Regions from separate parts of the Cryobacterium sp. TMS1-13-1 genome, predicted to be linked through region 1. Evidence: riboswitches for the same ligand, from Rfam matches in the RefSeq annotation. Region 1 holds a riboswitch; the other holds the start of a gene.
What was found. A riboswitch is a leader RNA that binds a small molecule or an ion and turns the genes downstream of it on or off. The one in region 1 is predicted to bind thiamine pyrophosphate.
Positions count from the first base shown of each region.

Region 1 (7,591 bases):
CGAACATCGCTCGCCCTCACCGGCGTCGCGATCCTGTCCACCGCCCTGCTCCTCACCGCCTGCGGTACCAGCCAGGGCGGCGGCACGACCGAACCGACCGAGGCTCAGACCGAACTCGGCGAGCTGGAGGGCAGCGTCTCCCTGCTGGCCTGGCCCGGCTACGTCGAGGACGGCAGCAACGACCCGGAGGTCGACTGGGTCAGCGCCTTCGAAGACGAGACCGGCTGCACCGTCACCAGCAAAACCTACGGCACCTCCGACGAAGCGTTCAGCCTCATGAAGACCGGTGACTACGACGTCGTCGCCGCCTCCGGTGACGCCTCACTGCGGCTCGTCGCGGCGGGTGACGTGGCCCCGGTCAACACCGACCTCATCCCCAACTATGAGGGCATCTTCGACTTTCTGAAGATGCAGTCCTGGAACAGCGTCGACGGCGTCTCCTACGGCATCCCGCACGGCTACGGCGCCAACCTGCTGATGTACAACACGGAGGTCGTCACCCCGGCGCCCACGTCCTGGGACGTCGTATTCGACAAGTCGTCCGCCTACAAGGGAGCGGTGACCGCCTACGATTCGCCGATTTCCATAGCGGATGCCGCCGTCTACCTCATGACGCACCAGCCGGAACTGGGAATTGAGAACCCATATGCGCTGGACGAGACGCAGCTGGCGGCATCCGTTCAACTATTCAAGGATCAGCGCGTGAACATCGGCGAATACTGGTCGGACTACCTCAAGGTGGTGCAGGCCTTCGAGACCGGCGACACCGTCGTCGGAACCACCTGGCAGGTGATCCGCAACTCGCTGGCCGAGGGCACCCCGGCCGAGGTCGTGCTGCCCGACGAGGGGGCGACAGGCTGGTCGGACACCTGGATGATCGCCGCCAACGCCCAGAGCCCCAACTGTGCCTATGCCTGGCTCGACTACATCGCGAGCCCGGAGGCCAACGCGCAGGCCACCGAGTACTTCGGTGAGGCACCCTCCAATGCCGGTGCGTGCGACTTCACGGTCAACCCCGATCACTGCAAGAGCTACCACGCCGGCGATGCCGAGTACGCGGCGCAGATCTGGTACTGGTCAACGCCGATCGCCGAATGCCTAGATGGGCGCACCGACGTGGAATGCACCGACTACTCTGACTGGACCACGGCCTGGCAGGAGATCAAGGGCTAACGGCCCGAATCGAGGTAGATCATGACGGTTGACGCTCCCGCGCCACCCCGCCGGGCGGTGGTGCCCCAGCAGCGGGGCACCATTGCCCGGCGGGGCTCGGTCCTTCTCAGTCGGCATCCGCGCCTGCGGCTGTCTCTGCTGCTGAGCGCACCCCTGTTCTGGCTCGGGCTGGTCTACATCGCGGCCCTAGCCGCGCTGTTGATCACCGCTCTGTGGACGGTCGACTCGTTCACCGGGCAGATCTCGCAGACCTGGACGCTCGACAACATCGTGGCGGTGCTGACCGGCTCGCTCTACCAAACCGTGACGCTGCGCACGGTGGGGGTGGCCTTGCTGGTGACGATCATCGACATTGTGATTGCCCTGCCGATCGCGTTCTACATGGCCAAGGTGGCCAGCCCCCGGGCTCAGCGCATCCTCGTGATCGCCATTCTGATGCCGCTCTGGGCGAGTTACCTCGTGAAGGCCTACGCTTGGCGCTCTGTTCTCTCGCAGGGCGGCATCTTCGAATGGCTCGTGTCTCCGTTCGGCGGGCACAGCCCCGGTTACGGGCTGCCGGCGACGATCATCACCTTGTCATACCTCTGGCTGCCGTACGTGATTCTGCCGATATATGCGGGACTGGAGCGGGTACCGGATTCGCTGCTCGAGGCATCCGCTGATCTCGGTGGGGGTACCTGGTCGACGCTGCGCCTGGTGGTGCTGCCGATGATCTGGCCGGCTATCATCGCCGGGTCGATCTTCAGCTTCTCGCTATCGCTCGGTGACTACATCACCGTGAATATCGTCGGCGGGGCCAACCAGATGCTCGGCAACCTCGTCTATACCAATGTGGGCGCGGCGAACAACCTGCCGCTCGCTGCGGCGATCGCGCTCATTCCCATTCTGATCATCTTCGCCTACCTGGCCGCTGTGCGGCGCACGGGTGCGCTCAACAACCTGTAGGAGCCTGTCATGCGTCTGAGTCGACCGGCCCGCGGACTGCTCGCGGGCATCACCGCCGTGGTGTTGGCCCTGATCTACCTGCCGCTGCTCGTGGTGTTCGTGAACTCGTTCAGCACCAGCAAGAATCTCACTTGGCCGCCGCCGGGCTTCACCCTGGAATGGTGGGCGAAGGCCTTTCAGAGCGAGGGTGCCCTGGACGCGGTCGTGACCAGCCTGCAGGTGGCGCTCGCCTCGACGGCGATCGCCCTCGTGCTCGGCACGCTCATCTCGATCGGACTGCAACGCTTCGAATTCTTCGGCCGCGATGCCATCAGCCTGCTGGTCATCCTGCCGATCGCACTGCCCGGAATCGTTACCGGAATCGCCCTGAACAACGCCTTTCGCACCGGGTTGGGCGTGCAGCTGTCGATTTTGACGCTCATCATCGCCCACGCCACCTTCTGCATCGTGACCGTGTTCAACAACGTCATCGCCCGGCTGCGCCGCCTCGGTACCAGCCTCGAAGACGCATCCTCAGACCTCGGCGCCGGCATCTGGACCACATTTCGGCTGGTCACCTTTCCACAATTGCGCTCGGCGCTGTTTGCCGGGGGACTGCTCGCCTTCGCGCTGAGCTTTGACGAGATCATCGTGACGACGTTCACGGCCGGGTCGAGTGTGAAGACGCTGCCGCTGTGGATTCTGGACAACCTGTTCCGGCCCAACCAGGCCCCGGTCGTCAACGTGATCGCCGTGGTGCTCGTGCTGATCTCGATCATTCCCATCTACTTCGCGCAGCGGATCGCCGGCGCCGAGAAGGTCGTGCGCTAGCCGTTTCGCCCCCTCCCTGCGCATAACTCCTGCAGAACGTGAGAGCGGATGCCGCCCACCCGCGTGAATGGACGGCGGCGGCCTCAGCCGGCAGGGAATTGCAGGAGTTATGCAGGAGATCGCTCGTCACCGGGAGGTAGTGCCGCAGGCCGGGTTCGGGTTAGGGTTTTTCGGTGGGTAGTCAGGACGGCAGTGGGCGGCAGGTGTCGGCGCGGGACGTCGACGACCGTTCTGCGACCGTGCTGCACGTCGACCTCGACGCGTTCTTCGTGTCGGTCGAGTTGCTGTCGCACCCCGAATTCGTCAACCTGCCCGTGATCGTTGGCCACCGCGGCGGTCGGTCGGTCGTCACTGCGGCCAACTACATCGCCCGCAAATACGGCGTGAACTCGGCTATGCCGATGGCGCTCGCGCTGCGGCAATGCCCGAATGCAATCGTGCTCGAGCCGCACATAGGGCTCTATCGGGACTTTTCCAGCCGGGTCATGAGCATTTTCGATGACGTGACCCCGCTGGTGGAACGGCTCGGCATCGACGAGGCCTTCCTCGACGTGGCCGGCGCGACCAACCTGTTTGGCTCACCGGGCGTGATCGGCGAACTCATTCGCGCCCGGGTGTTCGCCGAGACCGGGCTGGTCTGCTCGGTGGGCGCGGCCTCTACCAAGTTCGTCGCCAAACTTGCCTCCGGCCTGGCCAAACCGAACGGGCTGCTCGTCGTTCCCGCCGAGGATACGGTCGAGTTTCTGCATCCGCTGCCCGTCGCCGCGCTGTGGGGCGTCGGGGCCGCCACCGAGCAGGCGCTGAGCAGACTCGGCCTGAAATTGATCGGCGACATCGCGCACACGCCGCTGGCGGTGCTGCGCAAAGCGCTGGGGGAGGCATCCGGTCAGAAACTGTTCGAGCTGTCCTGGGGTCGTGATCCGCGCGTGGTGACGCTGGAGCGGGAGGAGAAGAGCATCGGCCACGAGGTGACCTTTGAACACGATGTGACGGATGTCGACCGGCTGCGCAGCGAATTGCTGCGGCAGTGCGACCTCGTTGCCGTACGGCTGCGGCGGGGCGATCTCGTGGCACGGCGGGTCGCCCTCAAGCTGCGCTACACCGACTTCAGCACGGTGACGCGGTCGCGCACCCTCGCCGAACCCAGCAATGTGGGGCGGCGCATCTACGAAGAGGCGGTGGCCGCGTTCGACCTGCTGGCAGCCTCCGGTATTCGGGTGCGGCTGATCGGGGTGCGTGCGGAGCAGCTCGGCACAGCATCTGGATCGGTCGGACTCTGGGACCCGGACGAAGACTGGCGCGGCGCGGAGCTGGCCGTGGACACCGTGACCGAGCGATTCGGAGCGGGAACCGTGCGCCCGGCCTCGCACTTCAAACCTCGCCCCTGAAGTCTCAGTCACGCTAACCTGATGGCATGACCAGCCTCCCGGAAAAACTCGCAGAAACGTTCCGTTCCGCCGGTGTGAAGTCGGCGTACGGTGACCCTGTACAGATCGATGGCGTCACCCTGGTGCCCGTCGCGCTCGCCTACTACGGCTTCGGCGGCGGTGATGCCGGTGAGGGCGGGGCCGGGTCCGGCGGGGGCGGAGGCGGCGTTTCGCTGCCGATCGGCGCGTACGTCAAGTCTGGCGGTACAGCCCGGTTCGAGCCGAACGTCATCGCCCTGCTCGCCGTCGGTGTGCCGTTCCTCATCGTCGCCGGCCGCGCCTTGGCCCGGGTGATCCGCGCCCTAAAGAAGTAGTCGCTTTCTGCACGGGGCCCGGGCCCGGAAACCGGGCCCATGATAGATCATGGGCCCACGGAGCTAAGGTGGGCCCGGGCGGGTGTGGCGCAACCGCCGCGCTGCGCGCGGGCGACGCGCGAAGCGTCGCCGCGCCCAGCGCGGCACTCTTGGGCGCAACCAGGCCGGAAAGTGCCAGGGGCCGCTCACCGGCAGACCCTGCGCAATTCGCCGCCGCCGTAGAACGAACCGGCGCATGAGCAGCAGGTACAGGGCCGCCAAAACGAGCAGAATGCCGATGCTCATGTCGTGATCCCCATATCGTCAGTCTAAACGGGGCACTATACTTGAGCACGATCACGGGAGTCCGGTACACCGGGCTGAGAGGAAGCTGACCAAGCTTCGACCGTCGAACCTGATCTGGATCATGCCAGCGCAGGGAGGCTTCTCAATCCCGTGCCCTGTATTTACCTACAGAAAGGGCACGAAACAGTGCACGCTACAACGAGTTCACTCAAGCAATCCGCTCCCGCGGGAGCCACGAAGCGCAACTTTCGCTGGCGCGTCGTCGACATCGTCGTCGCCAGCGTCATCGGCGTCGCGAGCGGTGTCATCTTCCTCGTCTGGAATCAGGCGAGCAACCCCCTGAGCGGTCTGCTTTCGCCGCTGCTGCCGGGCCTGTCTGCCCTCCTGGGCGGAGGCTGGCTGTTCGCTGGCGTGCTCGGCGGTCTCATCATTCGCAAACCCGGGGCCGCGCTCTACACGGAGCTCCTTGCCGCCGTCGTTTCCACGCTGATCGGCAACCAATGGGGACCACTGACGCTGGTGTCTGGCCTGGTGCAGGGTCTTGGCGCCGAGCTTGTCTTCGCTCTGTTCCTCTACACGAACTATCGTCTCTACGTCGTGTTGTTGGCGGGCGCTGGGGCCGGACTTGCCATGGCCATCAATGACCTGGTGCTGTGGTATCCCGGTTCAGCGAGCGCATTCGCGACGATTTATATCGTGAGCGCGATTATTTCCGGCGTCGTTATCGCCGGGCTCCTGTCCTGGTTCGCTGCGCGCGGCCTGGCTCGCACGGGCGCGCTCAACCGCTTCGCGGCGGGTCGCATCGCCGGTCGAACCGCGATCTAGGCGAGCGGATGCTGGTGGGCGCGACGCGGGGAGGCGCATCCGTCGACGTTCGCGACTGGGGTTGGCGCCATTCCGGTCGGCGGCGCTGGGCGGTGAGCGAGCTGTCCCTCCGCATCGAGCCTGGCGAGCGGATTCTCCTGCTCGGTGCATCCGGTTCGGGAAAATCGACGCTGCTGCACGCGCTGGCTGGCGTGCTCGGCGGCGACGAAGAGGGCGAGCAACGCGGTACTCTGCGCGTGAACGGCACCGAGCCTGGCAACGCCAGGGGTCAGGTCGGCCTGGTCCTCCAGGACCCCGACTCGCAGGTAATTCTCGCTCGCGTCGGCGACGATGTCGCCTTCGGTTGCGAAAACATCGGCGTGCCGCGTGAGGAAATTTGGCGGCGCGTACAGGATGCCCTCGAGATGGTCGGCCTCGATGTCCCCGTTGGCCACCCGACGTCCGCCTTGTCGGGCGGCCAAAAACAGCGTCTTGCTCTCGCCGGAGTGTTGGCCATGCAGCCGGGTCTGCTGCTCCTCGACGAGCCGACGGCAAATCTCGATCCGGTCGGCGTGCGGGAGGTGCGCGAGTCCGTCGCCCGCGTTCTGGCACACACTGACTCGACGTTCATCGTTATTGAACATCGGGTTGAGATCTGGAAGGACCTCGTCGACCGGGTGATCGTTCTGGGCGCCGACGGGGGAGTCCTGGCCGACGGATCCCCTAGCGACGTTCTCCTCGCGCAGGGAGTTGCACTGACCGCCTCCGGCGTCTGGGTACCCGGTGTGCCACACACGCTTCCCGTAAGGCCTCCTCGAGAGACCGTTCAGCCAACGCTCTTGTCGACCAGTTCTCTCGCGATTGCGCGCACTCGGGATTTTGTGGTTGCCGAAAATATCGACCTTGAGGTGCCGGAAGCCTGCGCTCTGCTCATCACCGGACCCAACGGAGCCGGCAAGTCCACCCTCGCGCTCACCCTGGCGGGGCTCCTGCGCCCCGCCGCCGGGCGGGTCGTCGCCAGCAGCGCTCTCGCCGCTGGCGCAGGGAGCGACCCGATCCGCTGGAAATCGCGACAGCTTCTGAGTCGAGTGGGCACCGTCTTTCAAGACCCGGAACACCAGTTCGTCGCTGGCACCGTGCGCGCCGAACTGGCCGTCGGACCGCGAGCCCTCGGTCTGTCGGACGCACTGCTGCACCGGCGCGTCGACGATCTGCTGGATCGCCTTCGCCTGGACCACCTGGCCGAGGCCAACCCATTCACCCTGTCCGGTGGCGAGAAACGACGTCTGTCGGTCGCCACAGTGCTGGCCACCCAACCCCGACTTCTGGTGCTGGACGAACCCACGTTCGGTCAGGATTTTCGCACCTGGCAGGAGATCGTTGCGCTGCTGCGTGACCTCCTGGACGCGGGCACCGCCATCGTCGCGGTCTCCCACGACGCAGACTTCGTTGCCGCCGTCGCTGATCGGGAATTTCGAGTCGAGGGCCGCGGCTCCAAGTACGATCTCAGCGCGGTTCTGCCATGAGTGTCTTGACACCCACGCGGGGAGTGCGAGCGATCGACCGGATCAATCCGGTCGCGAAACTCGCTGCCGCGCTCCTGCTCGCCGCAGTCCTGGTGCTGACCATCGATTGGGTCTCCGCCGCCGTCGCCCTGGCCTGCGAAATGCTGCTCTTTCTGTGGGCTGGGCTTACTCTTCGAGTCTTCTTGTGGCGAACCGCGCTGGTCTGGCTGGCTGCACCGTCCACCGGGATCACGACGCTGCTGTATGGCCAGGCCTCCGGTCAGGAATATTGGTCATTCGGATTCATCCAGGTAACCGATGGCTCAAT
Region 1 covers NZ_SOGX01000010.1:25,787-33,377, forward strand. The annotation lists gene E3T31_RS09385 (ABC transporter substrate-binding protein) at 1-1,173, shown strand, start outside; gene E3T31_RS09390 (ABC transporter permease) at 1,195-2,118, shown strand; gene E3T31_RS09395 (ABC transporter permease) at 2,128-2,928, shown strand; gene dinB (DNA polymerase IV) at 3,102-4,316, shown strand; gene E3T31_RS09405 (hypothetical protein) at 4,343-4,669, shown strand; gene E3T31_RS09410 (hypothetical protein) at 4,733-4,954, opposite strand; TPP riboswitch at 4,998-5,107, shown strand; gene E3T31_RS09415 (ECF transporter S component) at 5,141-5,779, shown strand; gene E3T31_RS09420 (ABC transporter ATP-binding protein) at 5,788-7,284, shown strand; gene E3T31_RS09425 (energy-coupling factor transporter transmembrane protein EcfT) at 7,281-7,591, shown strand, end outside.

Region 2 (7,591 bases), on a different contig from region 1:
TGGGCGCCACCAGCCTAGCCGCGCCCACCGACAGGCCGGGGCGCGGCATCCGCTCTGTTCGCGGGTTGCCCCATCCGCGTCACGCTACGCGGGGGTTGCGCCGCTACGCGGGAGGCGGCACACCCCCGCGCACTGACGCAGGTCCCGCGAAACACGTGCCCCGAGGCCCGGGCCCGGAACCTGGGCCCATGCGTGCAGGATGCCCCCGTCGACCGGGCCCGGGACGTGGGCCCATGATCCAACATGGGCCCGGTTTCCGGGCCCGGGCCCGGTCGGATTTCTCGTCACCCGGCAGGGGCATCCGCTTAACGCAAAAGTGCCGCCCCGCAGAAGCGGGACGGCACCAGAGAACGCGAGTGACTAGATAATCGCGGCGCGAAGGGCGGCAGCAGCTGCAGCCGGGTCTTTGGCGCCGTAGATTGCTCCGCCGGCAACGGCGACCGTTGCTCCGGCGCGCTGCACCGAAGCGATGGTCGACAGGTTCACGCCGCCGGCAAGGGAGAACGGAACCTTGGCGGTCTCGCCCTGGTTGAGCAGTGTGGCGAGCGAGAAGCCGGGCTCGGCCTGCTCGTCGAGTCCAGCGTGCATCTCGACGAACTGGGCACCGAGCGCGGTGACCTCGCGGGCGCGGGTGACCTTGTCGGCAACGCCGATGAGGTCAACGACGATGCCCTTGCCGTGCTTGGTCGCGGCGGCGACAGCTCCGATAATGGTGCTGTCTCCGGCCGTGCCGAGCACGGTTACGAGGTCTGCACCGGCGGCGAAGGCGATGTCGGCTTCGAGCTCGCCGGCATCCATCGTCTTGAGGTCGGCGAAGACGATCTTGTCGGGGTGCGCGTTCTTGATCGCGGTGACGGCGCGCAGGCCCTCTGCCTTGATCAGCGGGGTGCCGAGCTCGATGATGTCGACGTGCGGTGCAACCTGAGCAGCCAGCGTGAGCGCCGCTTCGGTGGTCAGTACGTCCATAGCTACCTGAAGCTTCATGGGATTCTACTTTCTATTAGTAATTAAGAGTGGAAAGTTTTTGGAAATGGTGCGCGCCCTATTCGAGGTTGGCGTGACGCGGCCAGAGCTGTTCGGCCGTGGAACCGCTCGCCTTCCAGAGCGTGTGAAACAGGGCGTCGCCGACGAACAACACCGACTGCTCGAACAGGCCGCCCGAGTACTGGGCCGACACCTGCCCAGCGTGGTCCTGCTTGGCAGCCGCGGGAATTACCACGGTCACCGCGGCGAGCCGCCCGAGCGACGACTCGGGCGCAGTGGTCAGCGCGAGAATGCTCGCCCCCACGCCGTGAGCCGTCTCGGCGGCACGCACAATGGCGCCCGTCGTTCCGGATCCGCTCGCCACCAGCAGCACGTCGCCCGACACGATCGCCGGGCTGGTCACCTCGCCCACCACGTGCACGTCGAGGCCGAGGTGCATGAGTCGCATCGCGGTCATCTTCAGTGCCAGCCCGGAGCGGCCAGCGCCGAGCACGAACACCCGGGGCGCCGCGGCGAGCAGGGTTGCCGCCTCATCCAGTACTGAAGCGGATGCCGATCGCAGCGCCTCGACGACGCGGCCGTTCTCGGCGAAAATGAGGCCGAGGGCATCCGCTGCCAGTGGGGTGGTTGTCGTTTCGGTCATGATTCAATGGTCCACTCCTTCGAGTGGGAATGCTGCCCGCCAAACGAGCGGTTTTCCTACCCAAACGGATGGCTCTGGGTGGGTTCCGAGGATGGCCCGGGTAGGCTGGGGGGCATGACTTCCGCTCCATCTAACCCCGGCGTGCGCGCCACCGCCACTGAGGCCGCTGCGCGCAGCACGGCCGCCGCCCTCCGGTCTGATGCTGGTACCGGAGCAGCCGAACCGGCCGCGTCATCCGCCACGACCGCAAAACGCCCGACGCTCCCCGCAAACTCCCCGGTTCAAACAGCGCGCAGCGCAGCCGCCGAACGCTCCAAACTCATCGCCGACCTCACCGACGCACACGCCACCACGCTGGAATCCCTGCTCGCCGTGCTGCGCTCCGGCAGCACGAGTGACACCGCCGCCCGACAGAAGGCCACCGAACTCGCCGCCGCCGCGATGGTCGCCCTGCGCGCGGTGAGCGACCTCGATCGCAGTCTCACCGAGGAACCCGTCGCCCGCGCCTTCGAACGCCTCAGGAACGACCTGCGCCCGCTCGTGCGCTTCGGCGACCTCGACGTGCAGTTCATCGAGCCCCCGGTGAACGGTCGGGCATTGCCCGGCGAGGTCGCCCACGAAGCCCGCGCCATCGTGCGCGGCGCCGTACTCGCCCTCGTCGAACAGGCCGGGGTCGCGCGGGTGCGCGTGCAGTGGGACTGCGACGGAAGTAACCTGCTCATCCGCATTCGGGACGACGGTCCGGGCAACCTCGATGCCGAGGTTCCGAGCGTGCGCCAGCTCGCCGCCCGCGTCGTCGCCCTCAGCGGCACCCTCAACGTCGAGGCCACCGCCGGCTGGGGCTCCGAGATGGCCGTGTCGCTGCCGCTCGACGCGCCCACGGCATCCGTCACCGCCGCTGCGGCCTGGGGCCTCAGCCCACGCGAACGCGACGTGCTCGAACTCGTCGCCTCTGGGGCGCGCAATAAGGCCATCGCACAGGCCCTGACCATCAGCGAGAACACAGTGAAGTTTCACGTGGCCAACCTGCTGCGCAAGGTCGGCGCCTCGACCCGCGCCGAGCTGGCCGCCCTCGCTCGCTAAGCGGATGCCCAGCGCCAGCTATGCCTGGCCCGCCGCAGACTCGGGCGCCAGCTCCCGGTCATCGCGCCAGCGATGCGTGGCGCGATGGCCCCCACCGGGCGCGGTGACCGCGACCCCGGTAGGACCCGAGCGCGCAACCAGCGCTAGGGTGAAGGAGTCAGAAGACACACCAACCACGGGAGCGCGCACCAGCGAGCTGAGAGGACGGCCAGGGCCGTCGACCGTTGAACCTGTCCGGGTAATGCCGGCGTAGGAAGTTCGAAACCAATGCGCACAATTGACGAAACAACCATGTCAAAAACGGTCACGACCGGCCCGATCCAGGGCAGCAGCAAACGCTACGAACCGGTAGAGGACTGGCCCGGGCTCGAAATTCCCGTTCGCCGGGTGAACCTCAGCAACGGCGAACACTTCGACCTGTACGACACGTCCGGCCCGTACACCGACGAGACGGCCAGTATCGATCTCGAGAAGGGGCTGCCGCAGACCAGAGCCGGGTGGGAGCATCCGCTGCCCATCGACGGCGCTGCCACCCAGCTGGTCTGGGCCCGGGCCGGCATTGTCACGCCGGAGATGGCCTACATCGCCGCGCGCGAGGGCGTCTCGGTCGAGCTCGTCCGCGACGAGGTGGCGCGCGGCCGGGCCGTCATTCCGGCCAACCACAAGCATCCGGAGAGCGAGCCGATGATCATCGGCAAGGCCTTCACCGTGAAGATCAACGCGAACATCGGCAACTCGGCGGTGACCTCGTCGATCGCCGAAGAGGTCGAGAAGATGGTCTGGGCGGCCCGCTGGGGCGCCGACACCCTGATGGATCTCTCCACCGGCAAGGACATTCACCTCACTCGGGAGTGGATCATGCGCAACTCGCCCATTCCGGTGGGCACCGTTCCGCTCTACCAGGCCGTCGAAAAGGTCAACGGCGACCCGTCGCTGCTCACCTGGGAGATCTACCGCGACACCGTGATCGAGCAGTGCGAGCAGGGCGTCGACTACATGACCGTGCACGCCGGCGTGCTGCTGCGCTACGTGCCGCTGACCGCCAACCGGGTGACCGGCATCGTCTCGCGCGGCGGCTCGATCATGGCCGCCTGGTGCCTCGCCCACCACCAGGAGAGCTTTCTCTACACCCACTTCGTGGAGCTGTGCGAAATTCTGCGCCGCTACGACGTGACCTTCTCGCTCGGCGACGGCCTGCGCCCCGGCTCGATCGCCGACGCCAACGACGAGGCCCAGTTCGCCGAGCTGCGCACCCTCGGTGAGCTCACGAAGGTCGCGAAGTCGCACGGCGTGCAGGTGATGATCGAGGGGCCGGGTCACGTTCCGATGCACAAGATCGTTGAAAATGTGCGCCTTGAGGAGGAACTCTGCGAGGAGGCCCCGTTCTACACGCTCGGCCCGCTCGCCACCGATATCGCGCCGGCCTACGACCACATCACGAGCGCGATCGGCGCGGCCATCATCGCCCAGGCCGGCACCGCCATGCTCTGCTACGTCACGCCCAAGGAACACCTCGGCCTCCCCAACCGCGACGACGTGAAAACCGGCGTGATCACGTACAAGATCGCCGCCCACTCCGCCGACCTGGCCAAACACCATCCGCGCGCCCAGGAACGCGACGACGCCCTCAGTCGGGCCCGGTTCGAGTTTCGTTGGACCGACCAGTTCGCGCTCTCGCTCGACCCGGACACCGCGCAGAGCTTTCACGACGAGACACTGCCGGCCGGCCCAGCCAAGGCCGCCCACTTTTGTTCCATGTGCGGGCCCAAGTTCTGTTCCATGCGCATTTCAGCGGATGTTCGGGTGTACGCCGAAGAAAACGGCCTCACCAGTCTCGAGGCCATCGAGGCGGGAATGGCCGAGAAGTCGGCCGAGTTCACCCGTCTGGGCAGCTCGGTCTACCTGCCGCTTCGGGTGCTCTGATGACGGTCATTTTCGACAAGCGGATGCCCACCGACACTCCCACGGTCGCCGCTTCCGGGGTCGCCGGGCCCGGATCGCTGGCGCCGCGAGCAGTTGTGAACGACCGGTCGCGAAGAGCCGCTACTCCAGCCCGTTCGCCCGCGCGACCCCGCCCAGCCAGGCCAGGCTCGGCTTCGGCGTGCGAACGAACGTCTCGCGGTCGACCTCGATGAGCCCGAATGTCGGCCGGAATCCGCTCGCGCACTCGTAGTTGTCGAGGGCGCTCCAGTGCTCGTAGCCGAGCACCTCGATGCCGTCCTCGACGGGCGCGCCCACGCCAGCCCATCCGCGACAAACCAGACCGGAGCAGGGTTTTCCCATGGTCCCGCGGCCAGAATGCCGCACATGACTCCCGCGAATGTAACGCTGCGTCTGGTGCGTCCCGACGACGGGGAGAAGCATTCGGGCACCACACGGCACAGGCGTCCCCCGCCTCGAACCCTGTTCCAACGCCGCCGCAAAATTCTGATCCCATTGGCCATCGCCTGGCTCGTGATGGCCGCACTGGCTGGCGTGCTGCTGCTCACCGGTACGAAGCCGAGCACCCCGTTCGGCGACACGGCCACCGTGCCCGGCGGACTCGCCCGCATCAGCGCGATCATCCCGCTCGAAACCGATGGCTGGGTGCCGGCGACCGCCGCCGACCTGCTCTCCAGCCCGGTGCAGCCCGGGGCCCACCGCGTGCGCATTCTGCTCGAACTGACCGAAACGGATGCCTCCGGCCTCGCCTTTCGCGCCGCCGACTACTCCCTGTCCGGACTCGGCGCGCGGTCCACCGCGCTCTGGGTCGACCCGGCAGAGCAGAGCGGAGCATCCGTTCAAGCGACCCTCGTTTTCGAAATCCCCAATCAGGTCATTGCCCTCGTCCTGGACGGGCCTCAGGGGGCCAGCCTGTCCCTCGGAACCGGGCACCATACCAACTCCTGAAATTGTCCCCGAAATTGGGGGTAGTTCCCTAGTCCACCCGCGGCTTACCCCGGGCTTGGGCAAACCGGCACCATTGTCGCATTCCAACAGTGGAGGTCTTCATGACAATGGAATCGGACACCCGAGTGCAGCCAGCCAGCGCGCCCGTCGCACACCTCAACGTTCAACTCTTCGGCAACCTGACCATTCGACGCGGCTCCATTGTTCTGCACGCCCACCAACTCGGCGGACCGAAACCACGCCAGATCCTGGAGATTCTTCTCGTACACGTTGGCCTCCCGGTGTCGAAAGACCACCTGATCGAATTGCTCTGGGGAGCAAACCCTCCGGTCGAAGCCCTGCCCACCCTGGAAAGTTATGTCAGCGTGCTGCGCAGCCACCTGCAGCCCGGTGCGGGAAAGCTCGGGCCGTTGCAGACAACGACCGGCGGCTATGTGTTGGACCGCGACCTGGTCGATGTCGACCTTGACCAGTTCGACCATCTGCTGCAACGAGCCCAGAAAACCAATCCCGAGCTGGCTTACCCCTTCTTACTTCGCGCCCTCGACCTCGCCGAAGCCCCACTGCTCTGCGATGAACTGGTCGCAGCGTGGGCATCGGAGGCACGTGACCAGCACGCGTCCCGGCTGACCGTAGCCCGCGTTCTGGCGTCCGAAACCGCCGCTGCTCTGCACCGGATCGACGATTCCGTCGATCTCGCCAACCTCGCGATTGCCGATGACCCGCTCAATGAACGAGCCTGGACGGCCCTCATCCTCGGGCTGGAGGCTGCCGGGCGCCACGCCCAGGGCCTGCAAGCCTATGACCGGTGCCGCCATGCCATGCAGAGCGAACTGGGCTGCGCACCCGGCCAGATTCTGCGCTCAGCCCAGCTGCGTCTGCTGCACGCGACGGCCGCCGAAGACGGTGACCTTGCCGACGTGCTCTCGGCCCTTCTCGTGCTGTACGAACAGCTGGGAGTGCCAGCACCCGATTCGCGCCCCCGACCGAGCACACTTCCGCGACCAGAGCCGGTCGCGGATTCCCTCCAAGAGGCCACTGATGTCATCACCTCATTCCTGCGCCGCGCCGTCGCTCGCGCCTGATTCCCGAGTCGTACCATATGGGGGACAAAAACAACAGGACTCGACAGAATCTCAGTTTCTGCAGATACTGATTTGGTCGATCGAGCTAACGCAGCTCGCGACAGGGCAGAGAGGTCGCCGCAGATGACCACGCAGATGTCCCCCCTTGAACCCAGCATTCAGGGGACGGCGCTTTACTCGCCCGCCATTGCACAGATTCGCATTCTCATCGTCGACGACCACACGACCTTTGCCGAGTTGCTCACCGGTTCCCTTAACCGCGAGCCCGACCTGTGCAGCGTTGGCTCAGCCAACAACGTCGCGAGCGGCATCGCTGCGTGTCTGGAGCTGGTCCCCGACGTTGTCGTCATGGACTACCACCTGCCCGACGGCAGCGGGCTCGTCGCGGCCGCCGCTATTCTGGCCCGCGCCCCGCAGACCCGCATCGTGATCCTCACCGGCGACCCGGCCCTCGAGGCCCTCGAACAGGCCGCGGCGATCGGCGTCTGCGCCTTCCTGCCCAAGGACGGTTCGCTCGCCACGGTGCTCGACACGCTCCGCCATGCTCGGATTGGCGGTTTCATTGTGCATCCGTCGCTCGTGGGCCTGCTCAGTGCCCGACGCCGACAGCACAACGAGGAGGTTCCGTTTCCCGAGCTGACCAAGCGCGAGCTCGCCGTGCTCCGCCTCATGGGGGAGGGTTCCGACGTGCGGGCCAACGCCAAGACCCTCGGCATCTCGGAGAACACCTGCCGGGGTTACGTCAAGTCCATCCTCGGCAAGCTCGGCGCACACTCCCAGCTCGAAGCCGTCGTGATCGCCACTCGCCTGGGTTTGGTTCCCGCCCAGCATGTCTAACTCGGCGGCGAAGCCCAGCCGCCTCGACCGAACCCGGTCGGACGAACGTTCCGAGGTGCGCTCGGCGGTG
Region 2 covers NZ_SOGX01000008.1:229,108-236,698, reverse strand. The annotation lists gene hxlA (3-hexulose-6-phosphate synthase) at 361-984, opposite strand; gene hxlB (6-phospho-3-hexuloisomerase) at 1,043-1,627, opposite strand; gene E3T31_RS07930 (response regulator transcription factor family protein) at 1,742-2,710, shown strand; TPP riboswitch at 2,876-2,983, shown strand; gene thiC (phosphomethylpyrimidine synthase ThiC) at 3,002-4,633, shown strand; partial or broken gene E3T31_RS07920 (family 1 glycosylhydrolase) at 4,754-4,933, opposite strand; gene E3T31_RS07915 (hypothetical protein) at 5,018-5,599, shown strand; gene E3T31_RS07910 (BTAD domain-containing putative transcriptional regulator) at 5,701-6,684, shown strand; gene E3T31_RS07905 (response regulator transcription factor) at 6,808-7,521, shown strand; gene E3T31_RS07900 (sensor histidine kinase) at 7,514-7,591, shown strand, end outside.
Region 2: it holds a riboswitch for thiamine pyrophosphate, as region 1 does, so the genes downstream of both, thiC (phosphomethylpyrimidine synthase ThiC) here and E3T31_RS09415 (ECF transporter S component) in region 1, are expected to answer to the same signal.